DNA from 4 places in the Streptomyces sp. NPDC029169 genome. Region 1 is predicted to be linked to each of the others. Evidence: riboswitches for the same ligand, from Rfam matches in the RefSeq annotation. Region 1 holds a riboswitch; each other region holds the start of a gene.

What was found. A riboswitch is a leader RNA that binds a small molecule or an ion and turns the genes downstream of it on or off. The one in region 1 is predicted to bind cyclic di-AMP.
Region 2: another riboswitch for cyclic di-AMP. It lies ahead of ACZ4VI_RS25715 (transglycosylase SLT domain-containing protein); the one in region 1 lies ahead of ACZ4VI_RS18025 (transglycosylase family protein).
Region 3: another riboswitch for cyclic di-AMP. It lies ahead of ACZ4VI_RS03435 (M23 family metallopeptidase); the one in region 1 lies ahead of ACZ4VI_RS18025 (transglycosylase family protein).
Region 4: another riboswitch for cyclic di-AMP. It lies ahead of ACZ4VI_RS21415 (M23 family metallopeptidase); the one in region 1 lies ahead of ACZ4VI_RS18025 (transglycosylase family protein).

What each region holds. Positions count from the first base shown of each region.
Region 1 covers NZ_JBVHXA010000008.1:233,401-238,987, forward strand. Annotated here, with positions in the region: gene ACZ4VI_RS18015 (cytochrome P450 family protein) at 1-1,138, shown strand, start outside; gene ACZ4VI_RS18020 (transglycosylase family protein) at 1,253-2,209, shown strand; cyclic di-AMP (ydaO/yuaA leader) riboswitch at 2,475-2,650, shown strand; gene ACZ4VI_RS18025 (transglycosylase family protein) at 2,654-3,349, shown strand; gene eno (phosphopyruvate hydratase) at 3,645-4,931, shown strand; gene ACZ4VI_RS18035 (FtsB family cell division protein) at 5,020-5,484, shown strand; gene ACZ4VI_RS18040 (DUF501 domain-containing protein) at 5,543-5,587, shown strand, end outside.
Region 2 covers NZ_JBVHXA010000015.1:127,020-132,606, forward strand. Annotated here, with positions in the region: gene ACZ4VI_RS25705 (CapA family protein) at 1-457, shown strand, start outside; gene ACZ4VI_RS25710 (phosphoribosyltransferase family protein) at 516-1,793, shown strand; gene ACZ4VI_RS25715 (transglycosylase SLT domain-containing protein) at 1,817-2,680, opposite strand; cyclic di-AMP (ydaO/yuaA leader) riboswitch at 2,683-2,842, opposite strand; gene ACZ4VI_RS25720 (phosphocholine-specific phospholipase C) at 3,156-5,192, opposite strand; gene ACZ4VI_RS25725 (SpoIIE family protein phosphatase) at 5,376-5,587, opposite strand, start outside.
Region 3 covers NZ_JBVHXA010000001.1:792,783-798,369, forward strand. Annotated here, with positions in the region: gene ACZ4VI_RS03425 (STM4011 family radical SAM protein) at 1-331, shown strand, start outside; gene ACZ4VI_RS03430 (SGNH/GDSL hydrolase family protein) at 332-1,126, opposite strand; gene ACZ4VI_RS03435 (M23 family metallopeptidase) at 1,286-2,257, opposite strand; cyclic di-AMP (ydaO/yuaA leader) riboswitch at 2,262-2,416, opposite strand; gene ACZ4VI_RS03440 (tyrosine-protein phosphatase) at 2,809-3,621, shown strand; gene ACZ4VI_RS03445 (aspartate aminotransferase family protein) at 3,764-5,149, opposite strand; gene dxs (1-deoxy-D-xylulose-5-phosphate synthase) at 5,182-5,587, opposite strand, start outside.
Region 4 covers NZ_JBVHXA010000011.1:104,954-110,540, forward strand. Annotated here, with positions in the region: gene ACZ4VI_RS21405 (M16 family metallopeptidase) at 1-1,042, shown strand, start outside; gene ACZ4VI_RS21410 (M16 family metallopeptidase) at 1,069-2,436, shown strand; cyclic di-AMP (ydaO/yuaA leader) riboswitch at 2,633-2,798, shown strand; gene ACZ4VI_RS21415 (M23 family metallopeptidase) at 2,812-3,594, shown strand; gene ACZ4VI_RS21420 (GntR family transcriptional regulator) at 3,775-4,467, shown strand; gene ACZ4VI_RS21425 (HPr family phosphocarrier protein) at 4,605-4,886, opposite strand; gene ACZ4VI_RS21430 (bifunctional acetate--CoA ligase family protein/GNAT family N-acetyltransferase) at 5,064-5,587, shown strand, end outside.

The sequences.
Region 1 (5,587 bases):
GCTGCCCAGCGGGGTCGACGCCTGGCTGGTGACGCGGTACGCGGACGCCCGGCAGGCCCTCGCCGACCCGCGGCTGTCGAAGAACCCGGCGCATCACGACGAGCCCTCGCACGCCAAGGGCAAGACCGGGATCCCGGGGGAGCGCAAGGCCGAGCTGATGACGCATCTGCTCAATATCGACCCACCCGACCACACCCGGCTGCGCCGGCTGGTCTCCAAGGCGTTCACCCCGCGCCGCGTCGCCGAGTTCGCGCCCCGGGTGCAGGAGCTGACGGACCAGCTCATCGATTCGTTCGCGGCCAACGGCACCGCCGACCTCATCCACGAGTTCGCCTTCCCGCTGCCCATCTACGCCATCTGCGACCTGCTCGGAGTGCCGCGCGAGGACCAGGACGACTTCCGGGACTGGGCCGGGATGATGATCCGGCACGGCGGAGGGCCGCGCGGCGGGGTGGCGCGGTCGGTCAAGAAGATGCGCGGCTATCTCGCGGAGCTGATCCACCGCAAGCGGCTCGATCCCGGCGACGACCTGATCTCTGGGCTCATCAAGGCCTCCGACCACGGCGAGCACCTCACCGAGAACGAGGCCGCCGCGATGGCCTTCATCCTTCTCTTCGCCGGCTTCGAGACCACCGTCAACCTGGTCGGGAACGGGGTGTACGCCCTGCTTCGCCATCCCGACCAGCGCGCCCGCCTCCAGGCCTCGCTCGCCGCCGGGGAACGGGACCTCCTGGAGACCGGCGTCGAGGAGCTGCTGCGCTACGACGGGCCGGTGGAGCTGGCGACCTGGCGGTACGCCATGGAGCCGCTGACGATCGGCGGGCAGGAGATCCCGGCCGGCGACCCGGTCCTCGTCGTGCTGGCCGCCGCCGACCGCGACCCGGCGCGCTTCGACGAGCCGGACACGCTCGATCTGTCCCGGCGCGACAACCAGCACCTCGGCTACGGGCACGGCATCCACTACTGCATCGGCGCCCCGCTCGCCAGGCTCGAAGGGCAGATCGCGCTCGCGACGCTGCTGACTCGCCTGCCCGACCTGCGACTTGCCGTCGATCCTGCCGATCTGCGGTGGCGCGGCGGGCTCATCATGCGTGGATTGCGCACGCTTCCTGTCGAGTTCGCACCAGTTGCGAACTGACGGGTCGTCAAGACTGTGACTTTTACGTGATCTCCGCTGCATCGACTTGTGACTGACGTTCGAATGCCGCTACGTTCACCGTCACCTCAGCAGTCACGCGAAAGGCAGCTCCGCATGCGCTCCGGGAACGGACGACACCGCAGACCCCGCCAGGCACCCGCCATCGTCGTCGCCGCAGGCGTGACGGGATCGGCCCTCGCGCTGCCCCTCCTGGGTGCGGGCTCGGCCTCCGCCGCCGATGCCGCGACCTGGGACCGCGTCGCCGAGTGCGAGTCGGGCGGCCTGTGGAGCGCCCACTTCGGCAACGGGCTCTACGGCGGGCTCCAGTTCACCCAGGAGACCTGGGAGAGGTACGGCGGTCTGGCGTACGCGACGAGCGCGGACCTCGCCAGCCGTGCCCAGCAGATCGCGGTGGCCGAGAAGGCGTTCGCCGCGGGTGACACGCAGTGGGCGACCTGTGCCCCGATCGCCGGGCTCACGAAGGGCGGCGCCACGCCCGATGTCGACCCCGGTCCGGCCGTCACGCCGGTGGAGCCCACGGGTCCGCTCCCGGAGTCGAACCGGACCGTCGGCCTCCCGGCCGACTCCGAGGCCTCTTCCAGTCCTTCCTCCAGCCCCTCGGCCGCGCCCGCACAGCCGGACGCCTCTGCGACCCCCGGGGCCCCGTCCCCGACCGTCACGCCGTCCGCGCCCGTGACCGAGGGCACCGGCAAGCACCGTGGTGACGCCGCCCCGGAGGAGACGGGTCATACGGACAAGGCGCCTGAAACGGGCCGACATGCCTCCCCGTCCGATGTGCCGGCACCTGGCGCGGATTCGATGAATCCGGACGGCAGTAGGGACACTCCGGACAACAGGGCTTCTCGGAACATTCGGGACGCTATCGGCGAATACACCGTCAAGCCGGGCGACAACCTCACCGAGATCGCCCAGGAGAACGAGCTCCCGGGTGGCTGGAGTGCCCTCTACGACGCCAACCGCGCGACGGTGGGCGACGACCCCGACCTCATCCTCCCTGGCCAGAGCCTCGACCTCGACATCGACCTCGTGAGCGAGACAGCCCCGAAGTAGGGGCAGTTCGGGGTCGTATGTCCGGTTCTGTTCAAGTGAGACATGAGTCTCTTTGTCTCAACTGGCGCGCCTCGTCCGCAAACTCTGCTTCCGTCACCTCTCACCTGCGTAAACACCCTTCGTCCCGAAGCGAGTAGGGGCGTTTTGTCCCCCATGGGCGTCTTTGAACTTCCCCCGGGTCTGTGTCTACGGTCGTCACCGCTCGCCACCGCGGGCCCCGTCGACCGGTACGCCGAATCCTGCCGTCGGCCGATGGGAACAGTCGTCGCGTCATGCGCCGAAGGCAGGAGCGGGGGACCCAAGGTAAGTGCCGTCCCCGGCCGTTGAGACAGACGGCCGACGGACCGGCTTGGGGTGAAGCCGCGCGCTGGGTCGCGCGGCCGGGCAACTCACATGGCCCGAACCCGACAGCTCACCTCGTAGGCGTCGGTGAGGAGAAGTCCCATGCTGTTTTCCGCCAAGGGCAAACACCGTCGTCCCTCCAAGGCCACCCGCGCCGTCGCCCTCGCCGGTGTCGCCGGTGTCGCCGTCGCCGCCCCGCTGATGACCGCCGGGTCCGCCTCGGCCGCCACCACCTCCGAGTGGGACACCGTCGCCCAGTGCGAGTCCGGCGGCAACTGGTCCATCAACACCGGCAACGGCTACTACGGCGGCCTGCAGTTCGCCGCCTCCACCTGGGCCGCCTACGGTGGCACCGCGTACGCCGCCACCGCCGACCAGGCCTCGAAGTCGCAGCAGATCACGATCGCCGAGAAGGTCCTGGCCGGCCAGGGCAAGGGTGCCTGGCCGAGCTGCGGCGTCGGCCTCTCCAACGCCGCGTACGACGGCGGCGCCGCCGAGCAGAGCGCCCCGCAGCAGCCGGAGCGTCAGGCCGAGCAGCCGACGACCCGCAGCGAGCAGCGGACCGCCCCGAAGGCCGAGTCCAAGAAGGCCGAGTCCAAGAAGACCGTCACCACCCCGGCCGGCAAGAAGGTCAAGAAGGGTGACGGCGAGTACAAGGTCGTCGCCGGTGACACCCTGAGCAAGATCGCCGCCGCCCACGACGTCAAGGGCGGCTGGGAGAAGCTCTTCGAGCTCAACAAGGACGTCGTCGAGGACGCCGACCTGATCTACCCGGGCCAGCAGCTTCACCTGAAGTGAGCCCGGCGGCTCGTGTGAGTCCGGCGGCTCACACGGGTCCCACGACCCTCCCGCGGTGACCACCCCGGTCCGGAGCGACTCCCCCCGTGCGCTCCGGGCCGGGGTTCCGCCCGTTCAGCGTTACCCATGAGTAGGTACGGGTCTTTTGCCCCCGGATGCATGCCCTTGGGTCCTTTTTCGTCCCAGGGGGCGGGCGCCCGGCTGGCTGGAGCCCGGGAGCCGGTTAGGCTCTTGTCGCAAGGCCGAAGCGACTTTGCATCGCAGCGTCACATCCAGCGTCACATCCCAGAAGGAGATGCTCGTGCCGTCCATCGACGTCGTCGTAGCCCGGGAAATCCTGGACTCCCGAGGCAACCCCACGGTCGAGGTCGAGGTCGGCCTCGACGACGGCAGCACCGGCCGTGCTGCCGTTCCGTCCGGTGCCTCCACCGGTGCGTTCGAGGCCATTGAGCTCCGTGACGGAGACAAGAACCGCTACCAGGGCAAGGGCGTCGAGAAGGCCGTCCTCGCCGTGATCGAGCAGATCGGGCCGGAGCTCGTCGGCTACGACGCCACCGAGCAGCGCCTGATCGACCAGGCCATGTTCGACCTGGACGCCACGGACAACAAGGCCTCCCTCGGCGCCAACGCCATCCTCGGCGTCTCCCTCGCCGTCGCGCACGCCGCGTCCGAGGCCTCCGACCTCCCGCTCTTCCGCTACCTCGGCGGCCCGAACGCGCACCTGCTGCCCGTTCCGATGATGAACATCCTGAACGGCGGCTCGCACGCCGACTCCAACGTGGACATCCAGGAGTTCATGATCGCGCCGATCGGCGCGGAGTCCTTCTCCGAGGCCCTGCGCTGGGGCACCGAGGTCTACCACACCCTCAAGTCCGTCCTGAAGACCAAGGGCCTGTCCACCGGCCTCGGCGACGAGGGCGGCTTCGCCCCGAACCTGGACTCCAACCGCGAGGCGCTCGACCTCATCCTGGAGGCCATCAAGCAGGCCGGCTACGCCCCGGGCAAGGACATCGCGCTGGCGCTCGACGTCGCCGCTTCCGAGTTCTACAAGGACGGCTCGTACGAGTTCGAGGGCAAGTCCCGCTCGGCCGCCGAGATGACCGAGTACTACGAGGAGCTCGTCTCCGCGTACCCGCTGGTCTCCATCGAGGACCCGCTGTTCGAGGACGACTGGGACGGCTGGAAGGTCCTCACCGACAAGCTGGGCTCCAAGGTCCAGATCGTCGGCGACGACCTGTTCGTCACCAACCCGGAGCGCCTGGCCCGCGGCATCGAGGACGGCGCCGCCAACGCGCTGCTCGTCAAGGTCAACCAGATCGGTTCGCTGACCGAGACCCTGGACGCCGTCGAGCTGGCCCAGCGCAACGGCTTCAAGTGCATGATGTCCCACCGCTCCGGTGAGACCGAGGACGTCACCATCGCCGACCTCGCCGTCGCCACCAACTGCGGCCAGATCAAGACCGGCGCCCCGGCCCGCTCCGAGCGCGTCGCCAAGTACAACCAGCTCCTGCGCATCGAGGAGATCCTCGACGACGCGGCGGTCTACGCCGGTCGCAGCGCGTTCCCGCGCTTCAAGGGCTGATCCCGAAGCACACGCGGTTACCTACGTCCCCGCACGCGGTCCCGTACCGTGTGCGGGGACGTTCGTACGTATAAGGGGAGGCGCGCACATGGCCCGGGACCGGTTCTCGACCGCGACCAGGATCAAGCTGCTCGGTGAGCAGACCGCCGCCCGTGTCTACCGCTCCCAGACCCGCCGTCAGGCGCGCCGCTCCCGGCTCACCGGCCGCGCGGCCTTCCTCGCCCTGGTCGTCTGCTCGCTGGTGGTCGCGCTCGCCTACCCCATGCGGCAGTACGTCTCCCAGCGTGCCGAGATCGCCGAGCAGCAGCGCCAGGCCGCCGAGGCCGCTGCGCGCGTGGAGGAGCTGCGGGACGAGAAGGCCCGCCTCCAGGACCCCGCGTACATCCGCCGGCTCGCCCGTGAGCACCTGCACTACGTGGTGCCCGGCGAGACCGGTTTCACCGTGAACGACCCCGAGGCCGAGCGGGCCCGGCGCACCGAGCAGGGCGCGGCCGACCGCCCCTGGTACTCCGACCTCTGGGACGGCGTCGACCGCGCGGACGCGCGCCGCTAGCGCGCCGACGCGAGATGATGACCAACGACCGCCCCCGACGAGAAGACAAGACGTAACGATGGAAACGCCCCCTCCGCAGACCGCACGCACCGAGCCGACCGAG
Region 2 (5,587 bases), on a different contig from region 1:
GCGCCCCGGCGACATCGTCATGGTGTCGCTGCACTGGGGCCCGAACTGGGGGTACGCGCTCTCCCGCGCCGACGTCGACTACGCGCACGCACTGATCGACGCCGGCGCCGACGTGGTGCACGGCCACTCCTCGCACCACCCCCGGCCCGTGGAGGTCTACCGGGGCAGGCTCGTGCTCCACGGCTGCGGCGACCTGATCAACGACTACGAGGGCATCACCGGCTACGAGCAGTACCGCGACGACCTGCGGCTGCTCCACCTCGTCTCGGTGAGGCCCGAGGACGGCGGACTCCAGGAGGTACGCATGATTCCTCTGCGGGCCCGGCGCATGCGGCTGGAACACGCCCCCGGCCGTGACGCGCGCTGGCTCCACGACGTACTCGGCCGGACGAGCCGGCCCTACGGCGCACGGGTCGACCTCGACGAGGACGGAACCCTCGTCGCACGCCCCGCCTGACAGGCGACGGCGCGCATCCGCCCGCGCGCACGCTCCGGACCAGGGAGACGAGCGGGACATGTACTTCACCGATCGCACGGACGCCGGACGGCAACTCGCCGCATGCCTGACCCATCTCAAGGGCCATGACGTCGTGGTCCTGGGACTTCCCCGCGGCGGCGTGCCGGTCGCCGAACAGGTCGCCGACGCGCTGGGGGCTCCGCTGGACGTCTGTCTCGTACGCAAACTGGGGGTGCCCTTCCAGCCGGAGCTGGCCATGGGAGCCATCGGCGAGGGGGACGTGCGCGTCCTCAACGACCACGTCCTGGCCGACACCCGGGTCTCCGACCGCGACCTCGCCGTCGTCGAGGCACGCGAGCGCGTCGTGCTCGGGCAGCGGGCCCAGCGCTACCGCGGCGACCGGCCCGCCGCCCGGCTCGACGGCCGGACCGCCGTGGTCGTGGACGACGGCCTGGCGACGGGCGCCACGGCGGTCGCCGCCTGCCGGGTCGTCCGGGCCCAGGGGGCCGCCCGTATCGTCCTCGCGGTGCCCGTCGCGCCGCACGACTGGCGGGAGCGGATCGGCCGGGAGGCCGACGAGGCCGTCAGCGTCCACGAGCCGGAGTTCTTCTACGCGATCGGCCAGTTCTACCAGGACTTCTCACAGACCTCGGACGAGGAGGTCGTCGCCTGCCTGGAGCGCCACCACGCCGGTCAGGGCTCGGGCGCCGAGGACCCGGAGGTGCGCATCCCGGCCGGGGAGGTGCAGGTCGCGGGCCGCCTCGTGGTGCCCGACGACGCCCCGGGTGTCGTGCTGTTCGCCCACGGCAGCGGCAGCAGCCGGCACAGCCCCCGCAACCGGGCCGTCGCCGAGAGCCTGAACCGCGCCGGTCTCGGGACGCTCCTGTTCGACCTGCTCACCGAGGACGAGGCGGCCGACCGCGCCAATGTCTTCGACACGGAGCTACTGGCCGACCGGCTGGCCCGGGCCACGCACTGGCTGGGCCGGCAGCCCGGCCTCGACGGGCTGCGCACCGGCTACTTCGGAGCCAGCACCGGCGCCGCGGCAGCGCTGTGGGCCGCGGGCGACCCGCTGTCCGAGGTGGCCGCCGTGGTCTCCCGCGGCGGCCGCCCGGACCTCGCCGGACCCCGCCTCGCCCAGGTACGCGCCCCCACACTGCTGATCGTGGGGGGCCACGACCCGCTCGTACGCGACCTGAACGAGGAGGCCCAGCGTCAACTCCGCTGCGAGAACCGGCTCGTCGTCGTTCCGGGCGCCGGCCACCTCTTCGAGGAGCCGGGCACGCTGGAACAGGTCGGCGAACTCGCCGCCGGCTGGTTCGCCGACCACTTCTAGAGCCGGTGCCTCAGGAGCGGCTGTCAGTACGGCCCGTTGACGTTGTCGATCGAGCCGTAGCGGTCCGCCGCATAGTTGCAGGCCGCGGTGATGTTGGCGACCGGGTCGAAGAGGTCCATCGAGGTGCCCGGCACGTGGTAGGCCAGGAACGTCGGCTCGATGACCTGGAGGAGACCCTTGGACGGGGTGCCCTTGACGGCGTTGGAGTCCCAGAGGTTGATGGCCTGCGGGTTGCCGGAGGACTCGCGCATGATGTTGCGGTGGATCCCCTCGTACGAACCGGGGATGCCGTACTGCGCCATGACGTCCAGCGACTCGCGGATCCAGCCGTCCAGGTCGTTGGTGTAGCTCTTGGCCGCGGGCTTGGCGGCGGGGGCTGCCTTGGCAGCCGGGGCGGCCTTGGCGGGGGCGGCGGCCCGCTGCGAGCGGTCGGCCCGGTCCGTACTCGACTTACGGGCCGAGGACTTCGGCTGCGACGCCGGCTTCTTCGGAGCACTCACGGACTTCCCGCGAAGGGTGAGTTCGAGCCCGGGGTGAATAAGTGACGGGTTGTCACCGACAGCTTCGCGATTCGCCCGGTACAGGGCCTTCCAGCCGCCTCGAACATTCTGTTCGTCCGCGATCACGGAAAGGGAGTCGCCGCGGACGACGGTATAGGTCTTGGGGGCGGAATTCTGCGCGGTGGGAATCGATTCCGCGATCTTCGCGGGCGCGCTGAAGACGGTCTTCTCGACGGGTGCCGTCTTGGGGGCCGCGCTGGGCGCCGCGTGCGCGGTGGCCGTGGCGACGAGGGGGAGGGCCAGTGCGGCGCCACCCGTGCTCGCGAGGGCGATACCGCGGGTGAGGGGACGTCGCTTGGGGCGCCGGTGCTTACCGTGAGCGGGCATGAAGGATTCCTCTCCGGCGCCTGCGGGGTGAGCTGTCGGGTTAGGGCTGGAGCTGCCCGGCCGCACGCGTGCGGCTTCACCCCTAGCCGCTCCGGGAATCCGGACCGGCGAAAAAACTGGGTCCCCCGCTCCTGCCGACGGGTAAATGGGGGGTTTATCGGACGGTGGCAGGATTCGGCGTTCCGTCCGGGTCGAGGTGACCGTAGGCGAGAAATGTCGACCGGAACAAGACTCGGCACGGGTGGGCAATGTGTACAGAATTCATCGCCGCGTTTCTCGCGGCCCCGACCGCGCCGAACTTCCTTGCGGTACAAGGGAAGGGGGGTGCCCCGAGGGCCGCAGGCAGCCCCACGTGATTCATGTCACCCGGGAAGCCAAAACGGTCATTCCAGGAAATTCAGCTGGGTCGAGAAAAGGGACACAAGGGCGTGTAAATACCCTTGTGTCCCTTTTGGCTGGAACTGTGGGAATACGTTCAGCCCGTGATGCTCGGGGCCCCCGTCTCGATGTGACCGGTGTAGCGGCGCGACCAGGTGCCGTCGATGTCGGCGAGGATCGTGAAGTCGTACCAGCCGTTGCTGTACGCGACGGCGTTGAAGAAGTCCTCGCGGGAGGAGCTCGCCGGGACCGTGTACGTCCAGGGCCCGTCCGTGCGATAGGCGTCCGAGCGGATCGTGAAGGTCACCGGCCCGGCGGAGGTGTTGGTCATCTTGAACCAGATCGCCGTCTTCCCGGTGCCGGGCTCGGTCGCGAACCGCGCCGCCACCTCGATCGCCTTGCCCGCCTTCGAGGCGTCGCCGATGAAGCGCCGCAGGAAGCGGTTGGGGCCCATCATCGAGATGTCGTACTTGCCCGAGCCGGAGCCGAGCCCGATGTTGAAGTAGTCCGTCGACGTGGCACCCGGGTCGACCGTGTACTGCCAGGCCGCCGTGTCCCGGTGCTGGTGCGGGTGGATCGTGAAGTGCGCGGCCCGCTTCGCCTGCGCGCCCTGGTTCGTCATCGAGAACCAGGCGAGGATCTTGCCCGCCGCACCGAACTCGAACCGGTCGAGGTTTCCGTTGACCTGGTACGGCACGGCGCGCGCCGGGCGGCTGCCGGACTCCTGCGCGGGCAGGGCATTGTCCTGCGGCACCGGGTTGGGCAGCGGGCCGCAGGTGGACTGCCCGATGACCCTGGCGGTGGACGGGAGGCCCGAGGGGACGCCGTACACCGGATGCGCGAAGTCGAAGACACCCGTCAGGTCGCCGGTCACCTTCCGCCGCCAGGCGCTGATGTTCGGGCAGGTGGCGGGGGTGCCGAGGGCGGCCGTCCAGGTCTCCATGAAGCGCAGCACGGACGTGTGGTCGAAGACCTCGGAGCTGACCCAGCCGCCGCGCGTCCAGGGCGACATGACGATCATCGGGACGCGGAAGCCCAGGCCGATCGGCACGCCGTCGATGTACTCGCCGGGGGTGCCGGGCGGGGCGACCGGCGGCGGCACGTGGTCGAAGAACCCGTCGTTCTCGTCGTAGTTGAGGAACAGTACCGTCGAGTCGAAGACCTCGGGGTTCGCGGCCAGTGCGCGGTAGACGAGGTCCACGAAGTGCGCGCCGTCACCGGGCGGGGCGTAGGGGTGCTCGGAGAACGCCTCGCTCGCCACCACCCAGGAGACCTGCGGAAGGGTCCCGGCGACGACGTCGGCGCGGATCGCGGCGGCGATGTCGTCCGGAGTGGAGCCGGTGACCTTCGGCACCGAACCCATCCCGCGGTCGTACAGCGGGTCGCCGGGCCGCGCGTCGGTGAACTTCTTGAAGTATGCGAGGCCGTTGTCGCCGTAGTTGTCCTGGGCGTTCTGGTAGACCTTCCAGCTCACGCCGGCCCGCTGGAGCGCCTCGGCGTACGTCTCCCAGGTCAGCCCGGACTCCTCGCCGCCGTCCTTGCTGGCGGCGTCGATCTTGCCGCTCCACAGGAAGGTGCGGTTGGGCCCTGTGGCGCTGAGCGCCGAGCAGAAGTACGCGTCGCAGACGGTGTAGTTGTCGGCGAGGGCGTAGTGGAAGGGGATGTCGCCGCGGTCGAGATAGCCGAGGGTGCGGGTGTTGCCGACGCCCGTGACCCAGTTGTCCATCCGGCCCTTGTTCCACGCCGCGTGCTGGGAGGTCCAGCTGTGCGGGAGGTCGCCGTTGCACTGGGCCAGGGTCTCGCCGTCGACGCCGCCCGCCGGTGGGGTGGCGCTCAGCTTCCACGGGTACTGCCGGCCGCCCCAGTTGGGCTGGTTGAAGGTGCCCCAGCCGCCTGGGGTGTTGCCCGCGGCCCGGTCGCCGAAGCCGCGGACGCCGCGCAGCCTGCCGAAGTAGTGGTCGAAGCTGCGGTTCTCCTGCATGAGGATCACGACGTGCTTGACGTCGGTGATGGTGCCGGTCGCGGCGGCTGCGGCGGCCGACGCCGTGCCCGTGGGCAGCGCCGCGCCGGCCGTGAGGCCTGCCCCGATCCCTGCCCCGATCCCGACGAATCCCCTGCGGCTGATGGAAGTCAATGCCCCGCCTCTCGTGTCACCCGGTGCCCTGATGGCACACGGTGGACAGAATGAGGGAGGGGGGCTTAAAGGTATACGACCGTGCGGTAAGTCTTGGGTGAACTTACGAGGGGCGGCAGTTGGTGGTATCTGATTGGTTCCCAAATGAACCAATGCGGGGCGGGCGCGTACGGTACTCCCCGGCTACGACGCCGGTCCGGCGCCGTCCCGGCGCAGCATCAGCAGTGCCGCGTCGTCCTCCGCGTGCGGGCCGCCGGTGAGCGAGTCGAGGAGGTGGTCGGCCAGCTCCTCCAGTCCGGGCGGGCCGTCGGCGAAGGCGGCGGCCAGGCGCGCGAGCCCGAGATCGAAGTCCTCGCCCGGCTTCTCGACCAGCCCGTCCGAGTAGAGCAGCAGCG
Region 3 (5,587 bases), on a different contig from region 1:
TACGTACACGGACGAGGAGGCCGAGGGCTGGACGGCCCTCGACCCCCTCTTCCCGTACAGTCGCCGTCCGCACCGCTCCGCCGGCCTCCCCTGCCGGACCGGTGAGTCGGTGATCTCCGTGGACGGCGACGGGACCGTGCGCCGCTGCCACTTCGTGAAGGCCGAGCTCGGCAACCTGTACGACGGTTCGTACCGTGCCGCCCTGCGCCCGCGCGCCTGTCCGCTCGCCGTCTGCGACTGCCACATCGGCTACGTCCATCTGGAGACGCTGCCGCTGTACGACGTGTTCGCGGGCGGTGTCCTGGAGCGGATCCCGGCGTCCTCCCGGTGACTAAAGCGGCATGAGGTCGGGGCGCTTGGCGGCCACGTGGTCGCCCGAGCTCTCGCCCCGCAGGCGCCGGCCGATCCACGGGACCAGGTACTCCTTGGCCCAGTGGATGTCGTCGCGGCGCACCTCCAGCGTGCCGCGCGGCGGGAGCGGCGGCCAAGGCTGGTCCGGGTCGGCCGGTACGTCCATGCCGAGGACCTGGGCGGCGCGCAGCGCGACCCGGGTGTGACCCTCGGGCGAAAGGTGCAGCCGGTCGTCGTCCCAGGCCCGCCTGTCCTGCACGGACTTGAGCGACCACAGGTCGAGGACCGGGCAGTCGTAGCGGTCGGCGATGGCCCGGACGTGGGCCGTGTACGTGGCGATCTTGCCGCGCAGATGCCTGAGGACGGGGACGTCGCGGGTGTCGAAGCCGGTCGTCACCATCACCGTGCCGACGGCCGACGTCAGATCGGCGACGGCGCGCTCGAAGCGCTCGGCGACGTCGTCGGGGTCGGTGCCGGGGCGGATGATGTCGTTGCCGCCCGCGCAGAAGCTCACCAGGTCGGGGCCGAGCTCCTTCGCCCTGGGGACCTGCTCCTCCACGATCTGGTCGAGAAGCCGGCCGCGTACGGCGAGGTTGGCGTAACGGAATGCGTCGTGCTCCGGCAGTCGGTCGGCGAGCAGGACCGCGAAACGGTCTGCCCAGCCGACGTACTTCCCGTCGGGCCCGGGGTCGCCCACGCCCTCGGTGAAGCTGTCGCCGATCGCCGCGTACGACCCGAATGCGTGCGTGTTCTCTGATCTCGAATCGTCTGCCACAGGAGCACATCTTTCCCTTACGGATGTGACCTACGCGACCGTAAGGAAGGGTTGACGCCGGGTGATATACGCCACCGGTCAAGATTCCACCAAGCCGGAATACGCCGCGGGGGCCCGGCACACGGAAGTGCCGGGCCCCTGCGGGGTGCTGCTGGTGTGTCAGATACCGACGCCGTGCTGGCGAAGGTACGCCAGCGGGTCGATGTCCGAGCCGTAGCTCGGTCCGGTGCGGATCTCGAAGTGCAGGTGCGGACCGCTGGAGTTGCCGGTCGAGCCGGACAGGCCGATCTCCTGGCCGCCGGAGACGGTCTGGCCCGCGGAGACGGAGAGGGAGGAGAGGTGCGCGTACTGGGAGTACGTGCCGTCGGCGTGCTGGATGACGACCTCGTTGCCGTAGGCGCCGCTCCAGCCGGCGGAGTGGACGGTGCCCGCGCCGACGGCCTTGACCGAGGTGCCGGAGGAGGCCATGAAGTCGACACCGGTGTGGTAGCCGGAGGACCACATCGAGCCGGAGGCCCGGTACGGGGTGGAGACGCCGCCGCCGACCGGGGCGACCCAGCCGGAGGACGAGGTCTGCGCGGGGGCGGCCGGAGCAGCCGGGGCGGCCTGGGTGGACTCCACCGTGCTGCGCTCGGTGGAGCGCGAGCTGCGGGACTCGCCCGAGCCGGTGGAGGACTTCTCCGCCTTGGGCGCGGCCTTCGGGGCGGCCTTGGGGGCCGGGGCCTTGGGCGCCGCCTTCGCCTTCGACTTGGCGCCGAGGGTGAGCTTCATGCCGGGGAAGATGAGCGACGGGTTCTCGCCGACGACCTCGCGGTTGTCCGCGTAGAGCTTCTTCCAGCCACCCGCGAGGTGGTGCTCGGCGGCGATCTTCGACAGGTAGTCGCCGGGGACGACGGAGTACGTCTTCGGCTTGGCGGCCGGGGCCTTGGCGGGCGCGGCCTTCGCAGGAGCGGCGGGGGCCGCGGCGACGGCCTGCTCGGGCGTCACGGACGGGGCGGCCTTGTCGGCGGCGTGGGCTCCGGTCGCACCGAGCAGAGGCAGGGCGACGACGGCGCCACCGGTACCGGCGGCGACGAATCCGCGCGTGATCGGGTTGACCTTGGGACGGCGGTGCTTACCCTTCGCGGGCATGGCGAATTCCTCTCCGTCGCCTGCGAGGTGAGCTGTCGGGTTCGGACTGGAGATGTCCGGCCGCGTTTTCACGCGGCTTTACCCCGAGCCGTCCGGCACGACCGGAACGGCGTACTACCTGGGTCCCCCGCTCCTGCCGTACGTGGGTGGGTGCGGATTCCGGACGGTGGCAGGATTCGGCGGTCCGACCGGAGTGACGGTGACGCTAGACGAGCGGGTCGAGGCGAACAAGCCGCCGGTTTCTCTTCGCAATCCGGGGCGTGATATTTACGCCGAATTCCGGTCACCCTCCGTGGATGACGGAACCTCGATTTCCTTTTCCGGTAAGGGGATTACGGAAGACGATCAGGCACGTTCCGTCACTGATATGACGCTGCTCACGCACCGAATCCCATCTCCCCTGCAACCAGGGCGCGTTATACCTAACGGCCCAATTCGGACAGAACACCCATTCCTCTGCCCAGGGGTGCACGGGGGCCGCGCCACCCGGGATGATTGCCCGAGGAATCGATCCGGAAGTGATCTCGATCCGTCAACCTTCAGGAGCACTCGTGACGCAGCAGCTGCCGCAGGTCCCGTCGACCGAACCCGAGCTCACCGGGGTACGCAACTTCCGGGACGTGGGCGGACTGCCGACCGTGGACGGCAATTCGGTGCGATTCGGACGCCTCTTCCGCAGTGGCCACCTCGCGCACGCCACCGAGGAGGACGCCGCATTCCTCTCGGCCCTCGGGCTCCACACGATCTTCGACTTCCGCAATCTGGCCGACCTCAAGATAGAGGGCCCGGATGTCGAACTTCCCGGTGTACGGAACGTGAACATCCCGCTCAACGACCCGGCCGACGGCAAGGAGTTCTGGAAGCTGGTCAGGAGCGGCGAGCTGGAGCAGCTCCGCGGCATCCTCGGTGACGGCAAGGCGGCCGAGCGAATGTCCAATTCGTACCGGAAGATGATGGTTGAGCGGACGGCGGAGCACAGCCGCGTCCTGCACGCACTGGCCGAGGACAGCGTCCCCGCGCTCATGCACTGCGCGGCCGGCAAGGACCGGGCGGGCCTGTCCATCGCCATCTCGCTGCTCGCGGTGGGTGTCGAGCGCGAGGCGATCGAGGCCGACTACGTGAAGTCGAACGATCCGCACCGCCGCTACAAGGTGCGCCGCAGCTCCACCTCCGCGGACGCGATGTCGCCCGAGGTGATGGAGCTGATCAGCCCGCTGTTCGACGCGCGGGTGGAGTATCTGCGGGCCGCGTTCGAGACGATGGAGCAGACCTGGGGAACGGTGGAGAGCTACCTCACCGACGGCCTGAAGCTCGCCCCGGAGACCCGCGCGCGGCTGCGCGAGCGCCTCGTCGTCGAGGCGTGACCCTAATCGGACATATCGGCCCCTTTCGAATGGCTCAGCGCAGATGCGGGGCGCCGCCGCCGAGGCACAGCTCGGCGACGGGGCTCTGCGCCTCTACCGGCTCGGACCGGCCGGCCCGGACGATCGGATCACGCTCGGGGAATCAGCGCTGCGCGACCGCCTGCTTGACCAGCGTCTTTCCGAAGTCCCACATCAGCCCGCCACCACCGTGGGCGTCGTCCATCACGGCCGTGAACGCGGTCACGAAGCGGTCCACGTCCGCCTCGTCGATGATCAGTGGCGGAATCAGCTTGATCACCTCCAGATGGTCCCCCGACACCTGCGTCAGGATCCGGTGGCGCTGGAGCAGCGGCACCACGACCATCTGTGCGAAGAGACCCTTCCGGGCCGCCTGCAGCATCGTCCACCGGCTGCGCAGCCCGAGTGACGAGGGCCGCCCGAACTCGATCCCGATCATCAGCCCGCGCCCGCGGATCTCGTGCAGCAGCTCGTAGCGCGGCACGAGCTCCCTCAGGCGCGAGGACAGCAGCTCGCCGATCCGGCGCGCGTGCGCCACCGTCCCCTCGTTCTCCATGACCGAGAGCACGGCGAGCCCGGCGGCCATCGCCTGGGCGTTCGAGCCGAAGCTGGCGGAGTGGACGAGGACGCGGTCCATGGACGAGTAGACCTTCTTGAAGATCCAGTCCTTGCCGAGCGTCGCGCCGACCGGCACGTACCCGCCGGAGAGCGCCTTGGCGACACAGAGCAGGTCGGGTTCGACGCCGTCCTCGTGCTGGTACGCGTAGAAGTCGCCGGTCCTGCCGAGCCCGGTCTGCACCTCGTCGGCGATCAGCAGGGCGCCGTGCCGGTGCAGCACCTCCTGGGCGGCGCGCAGAAAGCCGGGCGGGGCCTCGTGCACCCCCTTGCCCTGGATGGGTTCGACGACGAACCCGGCCACGTCCCCCCTGCGCAGCTCGCGCTCCAGGGCGTCGAGGTCGCCGAGCTCGATCGCCGTGTCGGGCAGCAGCGGAGCGAAGCCGTCCCGGAAGCACTTCTCGCCGTTGACCGAGAGGGAGCCGGTGGTCAGGCCGTGGAAGGCGTGGGTGCAGTAGAGGATCCTGGGCCTCCCGGTGGCGTACCGGGCGAACTTCAGCGCGGTCTCCACCGCCTCCGTACCGCTGTTGCCGAAGAAGACTCGGTCGAGGTGCGGGCTGTGGGCGAGCAGCTTCTCGGCGAGCAGTCCGGGCAGCGGCTGGCAGTCGAAGCGGGTGAGGTCGGCGAGCTGGGCGTCCAGGACGTCGTGGAGGGCCTTGCGGACGACGGGGTGGTGCCGGCCGAGGCCCATGACGCCGAAGCCGGCCAGCATGTCGAGGTGGTCCTCGCCGTCGGCGTCCCAGAAGTGGGCGCCCTCGGCCCGTTCGTAGACCTTGTCGAAACCGATGGTGTGCAGCATGCGCGGGAGCTGGTGGTTGAGGTACCGGGTGTGCAGCTCGTAGCGCTCGGCGCCGCGTTCGGCGAGCAGTGCCGAGAGGTCGAACTCCTTGCTCATCGCCGATCCTTCGCTCGTCGCCACTTCTTCACTCATCGCCCCTTCTTCCGGGTCAGTGCGGCGCTGATGTTCCCGGCGATCTCCACCGGGGTGAGGCCGAGGTCGGCGAGCACCTCGCCGCGTTTGGCGTGGGCGAGGAACTGCTCGGGGATCCCGAAGGTCCTCAGGGGGACGTCGACGCCCGCGTCGCGCAGGGCCTGGCCGACGGCCGCGCCGACGCCGCCGGTGCGGATGCCGTCCTCGACGACGGCGACCAGCCGGTGCCGCTCGGCGAGCGGGGCGAGGGCCTCGTCGACGGGTTTGACCCAGCGGGGGTCGACGACGGTGCAGCGGATGCCGCGTCCGGCGAGCAGGTCGGCGGCCTGGAGGCAGACGCCGGCCATGACGCCGACGGCGACGAGCAGCACCTCCGCGTCCGGCTCCGAGGGCTCAAGCAGG
Region 4 (5,587 bases), on a different contig from region 1:
GGAGCTCGCGCTCTGGCTGGAGGCGGACCGCATGGGCTCGCTGCTCGCCGCCCTGGACGACGAGTCCATGGAGAACCAGCGGGACGTCGTCAAGAACGAGCGCCGCCAGCGGTACGACAACGTGCCCTACGGCACGGCGTTCGAGAAGCTGACCGCCCTCGCCTACCCCGAGGGCCACCCCTACCACCACACGCCGATCGGCTCCATGGCCGACCTCGACGCGGCGACCCTGGAGGACGCGCGGACCTTCTTCCGCACGTACTACGCGCCGAACAACGCGGTGCTCTCGGTCGTCGGCGACATCGACCCGGCGCAGACCCTGGCCTGGATCGAGAAGTACTTCGGCTCCATCCCCTCCCACGAGGGCAAGGTGCCCCCGCGCGACGGCACGCTGCCCGACACCATCGGCGAGCAGCTGCGCGAGGTCGTCGAGGAGGAGGTCCCGGCCCGCGCGCTGATGGCCGCCTACCGGCTCCCGCACGACGGCACGCGCGCGTGCGACGCCGCTGACCTCGCCCTGACCGTCCTCGGCGGCGGCGAGTCCTCCCGGCTCCACAACCGTCTGGTCCGCCGCGACCGCACGGCCGTCGCCGCCGGCTTCGGCCTGCTGCGCCTGGCCGGCGCGCCCTCGCTCGGCTGGCTGGACGTCAAGACCTCCGGCGGGGTCGAGGTGCCCGAGATCGAGGCTGCCGTCGACGAGGAGCTGGCCCGCTTCGCCGCCGACGGTCCGACGCCCGAGGAGATGGAGCGCGCCCAGGCCCAGTTGGAGCGCGAGTGGCTGGACCGGCTCGGCACGGTCGCGGGCCGCGCCGACGAACTGTGCCGCTACGCGGTCCTGTTCGGCGACCCGCAGCTCGCCCTGACGGCCGTCAACCGGGTCCTGGACGTCACCGCCGAGGAGGTGCGCGCGGTCGCCGCTGCCCAGCTGCGCCCGGACAACCGCGCGGTGCTGGTCTACGAACCCATCGGTACCGAGCAGAGCGACGCCGACCAGAGCGGCGAGCAGAGCGACAGCGACGAGGAAGAGGGAGCGGACCAGTGACCGACGCTGCCGCGTCTTTGACGAGCATGACGTTCCACCCGCAGCCGAAGCCGGGCACCGCCAGGCCGTGGGCCTTCCCGGCCCCCGACCGCGGAGCCCTGGACAACGGCCTGACCGTGCTGCGCTGCCACCGCCCCGGCCAGCAGGTCGTCGCCGTCGAGGTCCTCCTCGACGCCCCGCTGGACGCCGAGCCCGCGGGGCTCGACGGTGTCGCCACGATCATGGCCCGCGCCCTCTCCGAGGGCACGGACCAGCACACCGCCGAGGAGTTCGCGGCCGAGCTGGAGCGCTGCGGCGCCACGCTCGACGCGCACGCCGACCACCCGGGCGTACGGGTCTCCCTGGAAGTCCCCGTCTCCCGGCTGCCCAAGGCGCTCGGGCTGCTCTCCGAGGCCCTGATCGCGCCGGCGTTCCTCGACTCCGAGGTCGAGCGCCTGGTGCGCAACCGGCTCGACGAGATCCCGCACGAGACGGCCAACCCGGCCCGCCGGGCGGCCAAGCAGCTCTCCAAGGAGCTCTTCCCGGCCGACTCCCGGATGTCCCGGCCGCGCCAGGGCACCGAGGAGACGGTGGAGGCGATCGACGCCGCGGCCGTCCGTGCCTTCTACGAGGCGCACGTCCGCCCCTCGACGGCCACCGCCGTGGTCGTCGGCGACCTGACCGACGTGGACCTGGACAAGGTCCTCGCCGAGACGCTGGGCGCCTGGACCGGGAACGCCGCCGAGCCCCGCCCCGTCCCGCCGATCACGGCGGACGACACCGGCCGGGTCGTCATCGTCGACCGCCCCGGCGCCGTCCAGACCCAGCTGCTGATCGGCCGCGTCGGCGCCGACCGGCACGACCGCGTCTGGCCGGCCCAGGTCCTCGGCACGTACTGCCTCGGCGGCACGCTCACCTCCCGCCTCGACCGCGTTCTGCGCGAGGAGAAGGGCTACACCTACGGTGTCCGGGCCTTCGGCCAGGTGCTCCGCTCCGACGGCAAGGGCAACGGCGCCTCGATGCTCGCCATCAGCGGTTCCGTGGACACCCCCAACACCGGTCCGGCACTTGACGACCTGTGGAGGGTGCTGCGCACCCTCGCCGCCGAGGGGCTGACGGACGCCGAGCGCGACGTGGCCGTGCAGAACCTGGTGGGCGTGGCGCCGCTCAAGTACGAGACCGCCGCCTCGGTCGCCGGGACGCTCGCCGATCAGGTCGAGCAGCACCTCCCGGACGATTTCCAGGCGCAGTTGTACGCGCGGCTGGCCGAGACCGGCACGGTGGAGGCGACGGCGGCCGTCGTCAACGCCTTCCCCGTGGACCGTCTCGTCACCGTCCTCGTGGGCGACGCGGCGCAGATCGAGGCGCCCGTGCGCGCGCTCGGCATCGGCGAAGTGACCGTCGTCACCGGCTGACGAGGTTTCGCACCACTGAAGGACCCCGACGTAGCGATACGTCGGGGTCCTGCTGTTTGTCCGAAATGCTGCGGACGGTGCGTGTATGACCTGTGGCAAGTCTTACAAACAGGCGTGACTGTTTGGTGATTGACGGACGATCCGCCTAGCGTCGATCCGGCTGTTCGCCAGTTGCACCCGCCGCACCCGCGGCATCGGACAGTCATCGCCGAGTCCCCGTCAGGCGCGAGCCTGGGGAGCCGGGGACCCACACGAAGTCCCTGGGGTGAATCGGACGCCTTCGCATCCGTGCGGAGGGGCCCGTAGGAGACCTTCCTGCTCCGAACCCGTCAGCTAACCCGGTAGGCGAGAAGGAAGGAAAGGATCAGCCCCTACATGGCGTTCACCCGTGCCACCGGGAAGCATCGTGGTCCGAGCCGTCTGGCGCGCCGCAGCGCGGGCCTCGCCGGCGTCGCGACCCTCGCCACCACCGGCGTCATCGGAACCCTCGCCTCCCCGGCGCTCGCCGTCGACACGGACGCCCCCTCCCTCGAGGACACCGGCCTGACCCAGATCGTCGCCGCCGACTCCCTCGCGGACACGATCGACGCCCAGGCCGCCGCCCAGGAGCGCGAGGCGGCCGAGGCCGAGGCCCGTGCCAAGGAGGAGGCGAAGCGCAAGGCGGAGGCGAAGCGGAAGGCCGAGGCCCGCGCCAAGGAGATCCGCGAGGCCAAGGAGCGCGCCGCCCGCGAGGCCGAGCGCAGGCGCCTCAACTCCTTCCAGCTCCCGGTTGCCGGCTCGTACGTCTCCACCGGCTACAAGGCCGGCGGCTCGCTCTGGTCCTCCGGCAGCCACTCCGGCGTCGACTTCCACGCCGCCTACGGCACCAAGGTCGTCTCCGTCGGCTCCGGCACCGTCGTCGAGGCCGGCTGGGGCGGCGCGTACGGCAACAACATCGTCATCCGGATGAACGACGGCACGTACACCCAGTACGGTCACCTCTCGGCCATCAGTGTCTCCGTCGGCCAGTCCGTCACCCCGGGCCAGCAGATCGGCATCTCGGGCTCGACCGGCAACTCGACCGGCCCGCACCTCCACTTCGAGGCCCGCACCACCGCCGAGTACGGCTCCGACATCAACCCGGTCGCGTACCTGCGCGCCCGCGGCGTGAACGTCTGACCGACACCGCATCAGAAGGCGTCAGAAGCGCGTCAGAAAAGCCCCGGCTCGTACTGAGCCGGGGCTTTTCGCTGACCAAAAGATATCCATGATTCCTGAAGAGCCATCGGAAATGCCGCCCCGCTGCAATAGAGTCGCCGGAGAACCGGTTTCGCGCGGATCACATGGCGGAGGTCGAACATGCGCATTCCCGCGCACTCGGTATGCACGGCGATCCGGGACGACATCGTCACCGGGGTCTTCGAGCGCGGCAGCCGGCTGACCGAGGAGCAGCTCGCCCGCCGTTACGGAGTCTCCCGCGTCCCGGTCCGCGAGGCCCTGCGCACCCTGGAGTCCGAGGGCTTCGTGATCACCCGCCGCCATGCCGGCGCCCACGTCGCCGAGCCCACCGAGCAGGAGGCGGCGGACCTCCTGGACGTACGGTCTCTCCTGGAACCGCTCGGCGCCGCCCGCGCCGCCCAGCGCCGGACCGAGGCGCACCTCAAGGTGCTGCGCGGCCTGGTCAGGCTCGGGCAGGAGAGGGCCAGGCGCGGCCAGGGGGACGATCTGCGCTCGCTCGGCGGCTGGTTCCACGAGACGCTGGCGCAGGCCTCGGGCAGCCCGGCGCTCACCGCCCTGCTCACTCAGCTACGGCACAAGATCGCCTGGATGTACGCGGTCGAGGCCCCCGCCCAGCCCGTCGAGGCATGGGCGGAACACGGGGCGATCGTGGACGCGGTGGCGCGGGGCGACGCCGAACGGGCCCGCGCCCTGACCGCGATGCACGCCGAGCGCTCGCTGGTCCTGCACCGGCTGAAGCTTCCGGAGCGCGGGGAGCGGGGGCGTGTGAGGGTTTCGCAACACGTCGTCAACACGGCGACCGCCCGGAATTAACGAGCGGACCGTATACAAAGAGCGGGAATTCGAGGGCCTTCTTTGTGCTGCGCGGAATTCCCATGAAATCGGCCGGATGAAACGAAGAAGCCGCACCCACCGTCATGTCGGCGTGTGCGGCTTCTCCGGAAATTCGGTCAGACGGTCTCGGGCAGTTCCTCGAGACCCTCGGCAACCAGCTTCGCGAGACGGTCGAGCGCGACCTCGGCGCCCTCGGCGTCCGAAGCGAGCACGATCTCCTCGCCGCCCTGCGCGCCCAGGCCGAGCACCGCGAGCATCGACGCGGCGTTCACCGGGTTGCCGTCGGCCTTGGCGATCGTCACGGGGACGCCGGAGGCCGTGGTGGCACGGACGAAGATGGAGGCGGGGCGGGCGTGCAGGCCCTCGGCCCAGCCGACGTTGACGCGGCGCTCAGCCATGGTGTTGCCCTTCAAGTCTCAAAGCCGGTTGTCTAGACCAGTCTCTCATGGGTCGCGGAGTGCTCGTGGCCGACCTCCGGCCCTGCGCCAGAGCCGATCGGTTTTCCCACCCTTGCATGGTGCACCAGGCGCCGCGCGACCGGTGTCCGTGTCGGTCCCCGGCCGTACTCTTGCCCCATGCAGAGCGCGTCGGAACAGCCGTCACAGCCGGAACGACCGGAGCGGCCGGACCACGCCTACCCCGACCACTGGGAAGCGGACGTGGTCCTGCGGGACGGCGGCACCGCGCGCATCAGGCCCATCACCGCCGACGACGCCGACCGCCTGGTCAGCTTCTACGAGCAGGTCTCGGACGAGTCGAAGTACTACCGCTTCTTCGCGCCGTACCCGCGGCTCTCCGCCAAGGACGTGCACCGCTTCACCCATCACGACTTCGTCGACCGGGTGGGACTCGCGGCGACGGTCGGCGGCGAGTTCATCGCGACCGTCCGGTACGACCGCATCGACGACCGGGGCATGCCCGCCTCCGCGCCCGCCGACGAGGCCGAGGTCGCCTTCCTCGTCCAGGACGCGCACCAGGGGCGCGGCGTGGCCTCCGCGCTGCTCGAACACATCGCGGCGGTGGCACGGGAGCGGGACATCCGGCGGTTCGCGGCGGAGGTGCTGCCCGCGAACACCAAGATGATCAAGGTCTTCACCGA